Regions from separate parts of the Dictyobacter alpinus genome, predicted to be linked through region 2. Evidence: riboswitches for the same ligand, from Rfam matches in the RefSeq annotation. Region 2 holds a riboswitch; each other region holds the start of a gene.
The links. A riboswitch is a leader RNA that binds a small molecule or an ion and turns the genes downstream of it on or off. The one in region 2 is predicted to bind cobalamin.
Positions count from the first base shown of each region.

Region 1 (4,198 bases), on a different contig from region 2:
ACTGTAACACGCTGACGCTCTCCTCCACTGAGCTCATTGAAGATACGTTCACTTAAAGATGTGACACCTGCGGCCTGCATGGCATCTTGAATAATGGTGCTATCATGCTCTTTACGAGAACCAAAGAAAGATGAGGTAAAAGGGGTGCGACCCAGGCTCACCATCTGCTCAACCGTATACGTAAATGGCATATGGAGCTCTTGCGGCACAACAGCAATCCTTTGCGCCGCCTGGCGACGCCCCCACTGGGATAGAGTCCGACCTTGCAACAAGATCTGGCCTCGTCTGGGCTGAAGCACTCCACTTAACAAACGTAGTAAGGTGGTCTTGCCTGAGCCATTTGGTCCCAGTAAACCAATCATCTCTCCTGGCGCAACCGAGACAGAGACATCGTATAGCAAATCCTGTCGCTTATAACCAAAGGAGATGCCTTGCATTTCCAGAATAGGTTCGGGCCTGACTGCCACTAACTTTTTGCTCTCTACCATTTGTATTCTCGCTTACTGCTACGCAATAAAAATAAGAAAAAGGGCGCACCTACCAGAGCGGTAAAGACCCCAACGGGTATTACTGTTGGAGCCAGCAGCACACGAGCCAACATATCCGCCAGCGTCAAAAAGATTGCTCCCCCTAGAGCGGATGCCGGTAGTAGGGTCCGATGACGAGGTCCGAGCAGCAGGCGCATGCAATGTGGTGTGACCAGACCAACAAAACCAACCAGACCGCTGATCGAGACCGCGGCGGCAGTCAGAAGCGAGGCCACAATGACAATCAGAAACTTGGTTCGCTCGACATGCAGGCCCAGGTGCGCTGCCGCTTCTTCTCCCAAAGCAAAGACATCTAAGCGATTGGCTAGCCAGAAGGCGAGGAGTAATCCGAACAGGACAATACCGGCGACAACGGCCAGTGACTCCCACCCGACAATGGCAATTCCGCCTGAGAGCCAGTTATATAAACCAAGAATGCGCCCAAAGTCATTGGAGGGCCAGAGATTTAAAATCAAGGTCTGGCAGGCTGTCAAAATGGCGTTGACGACCACGCCTGCTAATAACAACATAATGACTGGCGTCTGGCCACCAGAACGCGCCAGCGCATACACAAAGAGAACGGTCAGTAGCGCCCCGACAAAAGCCAGTACGGGGGTTAGAGGAAACAGACTTCCATAAACAGTATCAAACGGTAGCACAAAAGCGATAGTGGCTCCCAGGGCCGCGCCCGATGAGGTTCCCATCAAATAGGGATCCGCCAGCGGATTACGCAACATCCCCTGGAAAAGGGTTCCAGCCACCGCCAGGGCCGCTCCTACCAGGACTGCCCCTAATACTACCGGCAAACGTACCTGCAAGATAATAACATCTAGCGAAGCATCCCAGGTGACGGGAAAATGAAATAGTGTCGTACCATTCAATAAGATCTGCACAATAGTGCTTATAGGTACTGATACCGAACCAAAACTGACCGAGGTTAAGATCACAGCGATCAGCACAATTACCAGACTGCTCAACACAAATAGAGGCAAAACACGCCGTGGAGATGACGGCACGGGCGCGGGCGCTGCTGAGGTTGGGCGCGTTACCATCTTCATAACAAAATTGCTCACTTTAATTTATAGAGCGAGAAGGAGAGCAATGGCCTGGATCAGCCACCTGGAGGAAAACATTGAGCGGCATGCACACAATGGTCCTGGTTCACTCCTTTGACGCGAAGGAACGTGAGCCTCTCAATGGGCAGGTCTCCTGACTTCCAGATCGTAAAAACAGGCTATGTTTAAACTACATCTCTGGTTACAGTAGCGCGACTGTGTCGGATTTACACCGACTTCCCTATTCTGCCTGGCCTACAACCAGGCCACCCAATGAAGACACCATCAAGTATTTCTTTTTCTTCAGAAGAGTATATCGATACCCTTCTACAAAGTCAAGCGGCCATCACCACAAATTATTGCATGTATAGAGTGTGCCTGGCATATGACATCAAAGAGGCAATTTAAATCGCCCAACACGTGTTAAACATATAGACCTGTACGGAAGGCCAGTTGACAAGAGCTAGAGGAAAGGGTGATACTTTTAACAAGAATAGTAGTCGCCCTGGCGCAATAAAACTTTTTATAGAACGTTTGAAATGCAGGGGATGGAACCGACCACTGCGTTCGGCGCGGAGCCAATGGCGTTCCTACGTTTTCCTATGTTTCCACTTGAAGGACTAATAAATGGCTATTGAAAAAGAACTTTTCAGACAGGTGATGGGACGCTTTGCTACCGGTGTTACGGTTGTCACAACGAGTAGTAATGGGGTTCTCGCCGGTCTTACTGTCAACTCTTTTTGTTCGGTTTCTTTAAATCCACCACTTGTTCTTATCTGTGTTGATAATAATAGTAGTACTCTTCCTCTTTTACGAGAAAGTAAGATTTTTGCTGTCAATATGTTGTCTAAGAATCAAGAGGAGTGGTCACGCGGCTTTGCGACAAATAGTCCAGAACGCTTTGAGCATTTTTGCTATGCACCTTATCATACTGCGGCCACTGGTTCACCTATTATTGAAGATGTATTAGCATTTATCGACGCGCGGATCGTGGCTGAATATCCAGGCGGCGATCATGTTATCTTCATTGGTCAGGTTGAAGCCATGGGCACACCACAAACAACTGCATTTGTAGATAGCAATGGACGTACGGAAAACAATATGCCCGCGACCAACAACGGTAATGGCAAACATACGGCCCATAAAGAAGAAGATCCGTTACTCTATTATGGTGGGCAATACCGTCATATGACCAAATTATTCCATGAGCCCAGCCTGGTTGAAGAATATCATGAGGGTAATCTTGAAGAGCCAGCCCGCAATAGGTAGGGTTGAGGCACTGACTGATCTTCAACAATGTATCCGTCAGTGCCAACTCTGTCAGGATCATGGATATATTCCTGTAGCTCACCCTATCGTAAGTGGACGCGCAAGCGATCGCATCATGGTCATTGGACAGGCCCCCGGTCATCGCTCAATCGCACAGGACCGCCCTTTTAGTGGTCCTGGTGGGCGTATCTTGCAATCATGGCTGGAGGCTGCGGGGTTTCCAGCTGGCTATCTTCATGAACATACTTATTTGAGCTCTTTGACGCGCTGCGATCCGGGTCGCAATCCACGTGGCCATGGCGATCGCAAACCATCTCCATCTGAGATGGCTCTTTGCCGTCCTTTCCTCAACGCAGAATTGCGCCTCCTGCGTCCTAAGGTAGTCTTGCTTGTTGGTACGATGGCCGTCGAGGCGTTCTGTGGCAAAATCAAACTTGAGGATTGTATCGGTTCTTACATCGAGACTGAAGATGGTACGCTTTACTTGCCTCTTCCCCATCCTTCCGGAGTCAGTCGCTGGCTAAATGATCCCGCGCATAAAAAATTGCACCAGCGGGCCTTAATGCTTCTAGCCGACTGGCGCAATAGATATAATTTGTAATTGGTACTGGTAGCTCTGACCTCTCAACAAGATGAATACTACCTGAGACAACCAGATTTTAAGCCTTAGTGCTGATGATGGGAGTAGTCAGCTTTGTCGGCACGCTGATGCATATCGAACTCATGCACGCCCTTTTTCAGGGTACCCAGAGCCAGAGTCGCACAGGTTGGACGGGTCATCACGATCTCACGACCCAGTTGATCCATCAAATCTTCAAAGGTCACATTTTCAATTTCTTCGGCACTCATACCCTGTACCATCTCGGTCACATATGAAGCAGCGGCGCGACTAATAGTGCAACCGGTACCATCCCAGGCAATCTCTTGCACTTTCCCATCCTCGCCAAAGCGAGCCTGCATGGTAATTACGTCGGCACAACCAGGATTACCACCATTCAAGTTTACATCTGGATGCTCGATTTCACCTTGATTGCGGGGATTCTCGTAATGATCTAGCAGAAAGTCAATAGCTTCTTGACGGTCCATATCTTCTCCTCTTTGGAGGGGTTTAATATTAGCTTATCCAAAATGCACCCCACTCCGTTCACCAATTATAACATTCAAACTAAAATGCTGACATGGCAATGCACAATGTTTTTCTCTCTTAGGTTGAAAACACAATTGACTGGAGACTTTATTCCAACATGAACCCGACTAGATTGAGGCTTGAATATGGCTATGCGCCAGTTCCAGTAAGCGCTCAGCCAGACCTGTATTACGCAGGGCCACCCGATCATTATGGACGGC
Region 1 covers NZ_BIFT01000001.1:201,845-206,042, forward strand. Annotated here, with positions in the region: gene EL633_RS00830 (ABC transporter ATP-binding protein) at 1-488, opposite strand, end outside; gene EL633_RS00835 (FecCD family ABC transporter permease) at 482-1,585, opposite strand; cobalamin riboswitch at 1,710-1,871, opposite strand; gene EL633_RS00840 (flavin reductase family protein) at 2,210-2,851, shown strand; gene EL633_RS00845 (uracil-DNA glycosylase family protein) at 2,814-3,452, shown strand; gene EL633_RS00850 (iron-sulfur cluster assembly scaffold protein) at 3,518-3,937, opposite strand; gene recD2 (SF1B family DNA helicase RecD2) at 4,106-4,198, opposite strand, start outside.
Region 1: another riboswitch for cobalamin. It lies ahead of EL633_RS00835 (FecCD family ABC transporter permease); the one in region 2 lies ahead of EL633_RS29110 (ribonucleoside-diphosphate reductase subunit alpha).

Region 2 (4,198 bases):
TGGCATAGCTGACACCGAGTTGAAAAAGAGCATCCTGAAAACCCATCAAGCCCAGACCAATTGGACGATGGCGAAGATTGGCCTGACGAGCTTCAACGGTAGGATAATAATTGATGTCAATGACATTATCCAGCATACGCACAGCCGTCCGAATCGTCGCTTGCAGACGCGTATGGTCCAGATTGCCAGCAATCAGATGAGCAGCCAGGTTAAGTGAACCCAGATTACAGACCGCCGTTTCATTCTGTGAGGTATTTAATAGAATTTCGGTACAGAGGTTGCTACTATGAATCACACCTGCGTGATCCTGTGGCGAACGTATATTCGCAACATCCTTCCAGGTCAGCCATGGATGGCCGGTCTCAAAGAGCCTGGTAAGCATTTTACGCCACAGGTCCACTGCGGGCATACGCTTAAACTGTTTCAACTGGCCATTATCCGCTAGTCGCTCATATTCACGATAGCGCGTGCTAAAAGCCTGACCGTAAAGATCATGGAGATCAGGCACCTCATCTGGACTAAACAGGGTCCATGACGCACCTTGCTGGACGCGCTGCATAAATTCATCCGAGATCCAGCAGGCGATATTCATATCATGGGTACGGCGCCGCTCATCACCAGTATTACGACGCAGATCCAGAAAATCCTCAATATCCAGATGCCAGTTCTCCAGATATGCACAGACAGCGCCTTTGCGCTTCCCTCCCTGATTAACAGCAACGGCAGTATCATTGACCACTTTAAGAAATGGAATAATACCCTGGCTACTGCCATTAGTACCTTTGATATGAGAACCTGATGCCCGTACATACGTCCAGTCATTGCCGAGTCCACCAGCCCATTTGGAAAGCAGCGCATTATCCTGAACACTCTTAAAGATATGCCAGAGATCATCCTGCACTGTCGTAAGATAACAGGACGAGAGTTGTGGATGGACGGTGCCAGCATTGAAAAGAGTTGGCGTAGCAGGCGTAAAATAAAACTGTGATATCAGCTCATAAAACTCAATTGCTCGCAGTTCTCGCTGCTCCTCATTCAGAGCCAGACCCATCGCAACACGCATCCAGAGCAATTGTGGCAATTCAAAACGCTGTCCTTGATGCTGTAAAAGATAACGATCATAGAGGGTCTGCAAACCTGGATACGCAAAAAGCAGATCCCGCTCTGGCTTGATCGCACGAGCCAGGGTGGTAAGATCGAAGGTGGCCAGGCGCGTATCCAGGGCCCCGGATGCGATGCCACGCTGAATATAGCCAGAAAAATAGTTAGCATAGATAGCTGGAGCATCCTTCAGTTTGAGCCTTTGTTGAACGACTGGCGGCTGGACTTCATTATAAAGGGATAAGAGCAGGAAGCGGGCCGCAGCAAAGGTATAGGCAGGTTCGAACTCGATATGGGCACGGGCCGCCATCACCAACGCTTTCCAGATCTCGGCCGCTGAGGCACCGGAATAGATATTGGCCTGCACATCAGCCTGGAGCAGCATTGCATCAACTTCAGGAGCAAGATCCTGACAGACGTCAGCAATAACCGCGAGCACATTACTATCAGCCTGCTGCTCGTTAACGCGCGAAGCATCAGAAAAGGATAATGACATAACGAAGCATTCCTCCACAAACAAAAAACCTGTTCCCCTCAGGCGAGAACAGGCTGACGTGCAAGAATACCAGGCTATCTGTCGAGTAAACAAATACACAGGCAACAAAAACTTGCGGGTCGCCCCTTTCACGCGAAGGGATCAATCCATAACAACATAGATGGGCATTCGGGCTTGGCGGTCTATCTTCTTACTTACGCCTTACCGTTGCGCGACAGCGCCGGACTTTCACCGGACTTCCCCCATTTTCCCTATGCGACAAAAGCATAGGCCTATGGCATTTACTTTATTTATTGTGCTAACACACAACATATAGTGTTTACGTGTGCAACAATACCATATATTGATTCAAAAAGTCAAGCATCATCTTTTTCGCGTCAATTTCAATTACGCCGATGCAGGCCAATGATGCCATATACCAAATAGCTCGTACTCAACGAGAACGCATAAGCGTCTTATTGATAGAGGAGGTAAAAACATGTCCCTACGATTTACATTTATGACGGCGCAAGATGCTCATACTATTGCTCAATGGCGGTATGAAGAACCTTATAGTATTTATAATCTGGATGCAGCTAGCGATGGCTATTTGCAGGAGATGCTTGAGCCACGAAGCCCACATTATAGCATTAAAGATGAGCAAGGAGAGTTGATCGGATTTGCCAATTTTGGTACATCGGCACAAGTCTGGGGCAGCGAGGTTCCTGCATTATATGGCGAGAACAACATCATCACTATTGGCATTGGAATGCGTCCAGATCTAACCGGTAAGGGACAGGGATCAGTCTTCCTGAAAGCGATATTAACTTTTACCAGAGAAAAATTTGCGCCTGATCAGGTTCGCCTGTTTGTCCTACCATTCAATCAACGAGCAATTCATTTATATGAGAAGATGGGCTTCAGGCGTGTCGGAAGCTATATGCAAGAAAGCAAGCTACATGGCAAACGAGAATTTATTGAAATGAGCCGCTCGCTTGAAAAGAATACAGGAGAAGAAGTATACAACTCCTTCTCCTGAGAAAACTTCTGATATTTTTTAAGAAACTGAAGTAAGATCCAAAGAGGGTATCACTTCATCCAAAGGCCTGGCTTGTTCATGCAAGAATTGCTCAATTTCCAGTTCCAAAGGAGTAGCCTGCTTCTTATGTGTGGCCTGGCGAGCAAAAACGAGCATGATGCAAGCCAGCACAAACAAGATCATCACCAAGCTATAGGAAGTTCGCAGGCCAAAGATATCAGCTGCACGGCCCAGCAGCAATGGCGCAATAAAGATTGCCAATCCTGCCGCTAATGAAGAGCGAGCAGCGGCGGCATCAGTATTGTCAGCTCCCTCGTTAAGCACAATCGTAAAGGTCAGCGGGAAAAGATTGCCAATTCCCAGGCCCGCGACAAAGAGACCAAGGACATGTAGGATTGGTGTGGGACCCAACCAGAAGAGGAGAAAGCCAGTTCCTGCAATCCCCAGGGCCACAACCAATAGTTGATCAGCGGAGAAACGCCGCGTCAGGATACTACCGATAAAACGGCCAAACATTTCCGCAAAGAAGAAGAGGCTCATCAAGGTTGAAGCGGTCCTGGTTTCAAAACCAACAATCTTGATCAGGTAACCAGAGCCCCAAGTAAATGTCCCCCACTCGAAAGCTACTACCATTACCATCACACCCAGATAAAACCAGCTGGCACGCGAAAAATGGGCGCGCGTCCTGGTAGTCTGAGAATGTTCCACACGAGCGCTAACGGGAAGACGCACATCATGAAAAAAACAGGCCAGCAGAGCCATCATGACTAATGGGACCAGGAACATGGCGCGCCAGCCTAACCAGGTACTCAGGAACAAACCAAGGACAATAGGGCCTGTCACCGAACCGAGACAAGCAATGGTATTAGCCTCAGTAATCGCAATGGTGCGTTGACTACCATAATAGTCGGATAAAGCAGATTGTACGATATTAGACAGCGTACAACCAAAGAAACCTATACATAAAATGCCAGAGATACTTACAAGCGGATGATGGGCCAACATGAGCAATATACCACCCAGAGCAATACCAGTCACACAGAGCCACAACATAAGCTGACGACCAATACGTTGGGCGATGCGATCTCCGCATAGTCCAGATAAGATAATGCCCATAGCCAGGCTACTGACATGTAAACTATCAATAGTGTAGTTCAGGTGCATCTCGGCATGAAGAAAAGGTACAATTGAGCCGGGTGAAACTTGTAGATAACAATAGGCCGCCAAGAGAAGATAGGAGAGCCAGGTAAAACGATTGCGCACAAACGGCTGTTGCGCAGACGAGATAGCGATATTTTCCATAGATTGTGTGTAAAGTCCCCAAAAAATTGAATAAAAAAAAGAAAGAGAAAATGTAAACATAGGCACGCGAATAAAGCCAGTATACAAAAGCAGCGGCGCTCCTATCCTGGCTCATGCTGTCAACTATGACTGTTTTTTATTTACTACCTGATAACTCAACACAGCCTTCAGGTAGCTCGACTATATCTTGTTCTGTACTGGCAAGTAGATCCATCTTCCGGGTGGCTTTACTTGCTAACAAAACAAATACACCAACAAGTATAAACAAAATAAGAATGACA
Region 2 covers NZ_BIFT01000002.1:1,639,759-1,643,956, forward strand. Annotated here, with positions in the region: gene EL633_RS29110 (ribonucleoside-diphosphate reductase subunit alpha) at 1-1,597, opposite strand, end outside; cobalamin riboswitch at 1,740-1,888, opposite strand; gene EL633_RS29115 (GNAT family N-acetyltransferase) at 2,076-2,615, shown strand; gene EL633_RS29120 (MFS transporter) at 2,634-3,917, opposite strand; gene EL633_RS29125 (MFS transporter) at 4,054-4,198, opposite strand, start outside.

Region 3 (4,198 bases), on a different contig from region 2:
CAGGCATGACGCCAGCCCCCAATCACCTCTTCTGGCGTATGCCGGGTCGGCCATCCCTGCTGGTCAACGAGTCTCTGAACAGCGGGCATATCGACATCTGTCCAGCAGCGCAAATGAATGTCAGCAGGAAGCGAGAGCGTCGGAAGCACTGCAGCTAGCTGTGCCTGTTGAGATGATGGTGCGTTCATATAAAGAAATGCCTTTCCTTCTACTAAACTTGCTTGCTGTTGAGCGGTAGAACGGCTGAGCCAGTCATTGTGATAGGATTGTAACAAGCTTTTTACCGATACGCTCGTTGCCACCAATAACGACATTTTTCAGCGCGAGAATTTCTTACCTCATTCAATATTACGCTTTTTTTGCTTCGAGCATGCCAAGGGATATCTCCCACAGGTGCTCGGCGTTGTTGGGATCTAGTGCCCACGGAGCAACTCCGCCACCAAACATCACCGGCCGATCGCGCAGGACAGGCGACTCATTGCAGTCTTCGAAGTAGCGCCCGCCGATCCCTTCTAACAGAGGTGAAGCAGCCAGCAACACTGATGTCGCTGCTCCCTGCGCGGGCGTCTTGCGCTTCTCAACTGGAGTCTTCAAACCACCAGTATACTTCTGCAGGTTGGTAGCAATGGCACCAGGATTAAGTGCATTGGCGTAGATGCCCTCGTGAGACCAGCGCCGCGTGGCTTCGACCGCAAGCAGGATACAGGCCGTTTTGGATTGGCCATAGGCGGACCATGGATCGTAAGGACGGATCTGATAGTCCACGTCATCGAAGATCACTGGTGAGAACTGATGCGCGTTTGAGCTCACCGACACGATGCGAGCACCAGATGCGGACACAAGTGCTTCATGCAATCCCACTGTGAGCGCGAAGTGGCCGAGGAAGTTGGTTGCGAATTGCATCTCATGTCCATCCGACGTCAGTTCTAATTGAGGCACGGCCATGATACCAGCATTGTTCACCAGGACGTGTAGAGGACCATGCCAGCCTTTCACAAAGGCGGCGACGGAATCCAGATTGCTCAAGTCGAGAGCCGCAACATGGATCAAGGTATTTCCGGTCGCCGCACTAATGTCATTGGCGATACGCTCGCCAGCCCCGGTATCGCGTACAGCTAACGTCACATCGGCACCACTACTCGCCAGGGCATGCGCCGTCTCGATACCAATACCAGAGGAGGCACCAGTAATGATAACGCGTTTATTCGTCATATCAACGTTCTGCACTATCTCTTCAGCAGTTGATCCGAAACCAAATGGTGTCTTAATAAGCTCCATATATATTGTCCTTTTACCCTTTTACAATCTCTTCAGCAATACGATGATTTTCTGCGATGATGCGCTGAACAGCCTCCTCATCTCCACGTTCTAGCGCATCCCAATAAGCAACTTTTCCTTCGAGATACTGTTTTCTCATCTGCAGGCGCTCTATCTGGTGCTCTAGCTCGGTGGCATGAGCTTGAAAGAGTTCTTTTTGCTGTGCGGCTCCCTGCGTCCCCTTCTCAAGCAATTGCAAATAGGTACGCATATCTTCTATCGAAAGGCCGCTAGCACGCAGACAGGCAAGTGCATTGACGACTTGTGCAGTTGTAGCGGGATAGCGTCGATGGCCGCTGCTAGGATCCCTTGGCACCGGTTGGATGAGCCCAATCTTCTCATAATAGCGTAGCGTAGGCTCGCTCAAACCGCTTTGTTTTGACAACTCCTGAATCGTGAATGATAAGGGTAGCGTCATGGTTACTATGTCTTTCATGATCTTAAGTATAGAAAACTTAAAGCGCTTTAAGTCAAGGGGCAAATCGCCCAATGTTTATACTCAAATATTACTACTGCATCGGACGGGAGTTCGCAACGTAGCACGGCAGATGCATTATTTGGATGCGCATCTTGAGCAGGCTTGTGCTTTTGGGCTCACTGAAACTGGCTCTGTTTATGAGAATGGGAAAGCCCTGCGCGCCTTCAGGGCTTTTTAATTTTCAGCCGGGAGTAATCATATACAGAGTATTTCTAGTGTGGTGTGTGTTCGTTCTGTGGGCGGCCGCGGCCGCCCACAGAACGAACACACACCACACCAAACTCCGGCGCCGTAGGCGCCAGGAAAAGGAAAATTAAAAAGCCCTGACGCGCCTTGCTTGTTTATTGACAGGAATAGATAAAGCTGGGTATACTACTTGTTGGAAATAACTCTACTTTTTATTTTGTCAGGTGGTTGAGACACGAAGTCTCGACAGAATAGGGAAGTCGGTGAAAATCCGACGCAGTCGCGCTACTGTAACTGGTCTAATGCCTATCTCTTCAATGCCACTGTTCCGTAGAGGAATGGGAAGGCTAGATATGCAATTGCCAGAAGCCAGGAGACCTGCCTGACAAGTTGTGCTCATGATCCTTCGCGTAAAAGGAGCGAGTGCCAGGGCATCTCTGTGTCTGATTTCTTCTTGTCTTGGACTGGCCACTATTTTTCGCGAGGTGACTGCGGGCGTTATCTAGAAGGATACAAGTGTATGCGCACCCATGTCATCTCATCACGTTTTCTTTTTGTCTGTTTGTTGGGACTTATCGTGACTCTAGCCGCTTGTGGACAGGCTACAAATTCCCAGACGTCGAACAGTACTCCTGCTAATTCTGCTACAACGCCCACGCCGACGCCAGCGCTGGATAATTATGGTACGCCGATTGCTATTCCTAAAACTGTTCCCCTGCGCATTGTCTCGCTGGCACCCAGCATTAGTGAGATTCTGGGCGCTCTAGAACTGCAGAACCGTGTCGTAGGTGTCGATGCCTTTACGAATTATCCTGCCTCAATGGCTACGATCAAGAAGGTATCCAGTAGTACAGGCATCAATGTTGAGAGTATTGTCGCTCTTAAGCCTGATCTGGTATTAAGTTCTGGTGGATTATCAAACAAATATGATACCCAATTGACCCGGCTAGGTGTGCAAGTGGTGGATCTACCTTCACCCGATCTCGCCAAAACACTTGATCAGATTACACTGGTTGGCCGCTTAACACATACTGAAGATAAAGCACAGTCTTTAGTCAAGCGGATGCAGCAGCAGATCACGCAGATTCAGAATACTATCAAGGGGACACCTGCGAAGAAGGCCCTGCTCGAAGTTGATAACAGTACCCCTGGTAAACCGTATGTCTTTGGTGGTGGCTCATTTGGGGATGAGATGGCACAATACACCAATGTCACCAATATTTTCCATGATAATAAAACCAATGGTGGCTATCCGCAAGTTACCGATGAGTCAGTAATTGCCGCTAACCCTCAATATGTTATCCTCACTGAAGATCCGCTGTATGGTGGTCAGCCATCAGCCGTATATAAGCGGGCGAACTGGGGAAATATTGAGGCGGTAAAATCTCATCAAGTCTATCATATCAACTCTGATATTATGCAGCGGCCGGGACCCCGAATTGTCCAGGGATTGCGTTGTCTGGCCCAGATTGTCCATCCTGATAAATTTTCCGAGAAACTCCCTGCCTATTGCGCGGCGAATGTATAGTTTCTGCTGTCTGTAAAGAAGCCTGGCTGCATGTGCTACAGTATGTTGAGAGGCCGTACAAATAAGTTAACAGCAGCCACAGCCCTGGAGCCTTATGATATTTTTCCTGCTATTGTCCAGCAGTAGCTTTCTATTGGAGTAATATAAATGGAAGAGCGAACTTCTCAAGAAAACCAGTTTGAAACCACTGAAGTTGAAGAACTGACCGAAGAGGGTCGTGCCCGTCTGCGTAAAGAGCAGGCTGAAGTACGGGCACAACGCAAGCCTGCTAAAGGTCTGGTAATCATCAATACGGGCAACGGCAAAGGAAAAACTACCGCCGCCCTGGGTGTGCTATTTCGGGCCTGGGGACACAACCAGCGTGTTGTAATGCTACAATTCCTGAAATCCCAGACCGGCAAATGGGGTGAGATCCGGGCGGCCCAGAAAATCGGGGTAGAAATCATTCCATTGGGAGATGGCTTTACCTGGAATAGTGATAATATTGAACATGACAAGGCGCTAGCACGTAAATGCTGGCAGCTCTGCCGTGAAAAAATTGAAAGCGATCAGTACGACATCGTCATCATGGACGAGATCACCTATGCCATCAACTATGGTTGGCTAGATGTTAACGAGATACTGGCAACTCTGCAAGCACGCAACCCCAAAATGCATGTAATTATCACTGGTCGCGATGCTCCTCAGCC
Region 3 covers NZ_BIFT01000001.1:627,413-631,610, reverse strand. Annotated here, with positions in the region: gene EL633_RS02465 (GNAT family N-acetyltransferase) at 1-188, opposite strand, end outside; gene EL633_RS02460 (SDR family NAD(P)-dependent oxidoreductase) at 349-1,278, opposite strand; gene EL633_RS02455 (MerR family transcriptional regulator) at 1,292-1,735, opposite strand; cobalamin riboswitch at 2,187-2,381, shown strand; gene EL633_RS02450 (ABC transporter substrate-binding protein) at 2,502-3,509, shown strand; gene cobO (cob(I)yrinic acid a,c-diamide adenosyltransferase) at 3,657-4,198, shown strand, end outside.
Region 3: another riboswitch for cobalamin. It lies ahead of EL633_RS02450 (ABC transporter substrate-binding protein); the one in region 2 lies ahead of EL633_RS29110 (ribonucleoside-diphosphate reductase subunit alpha).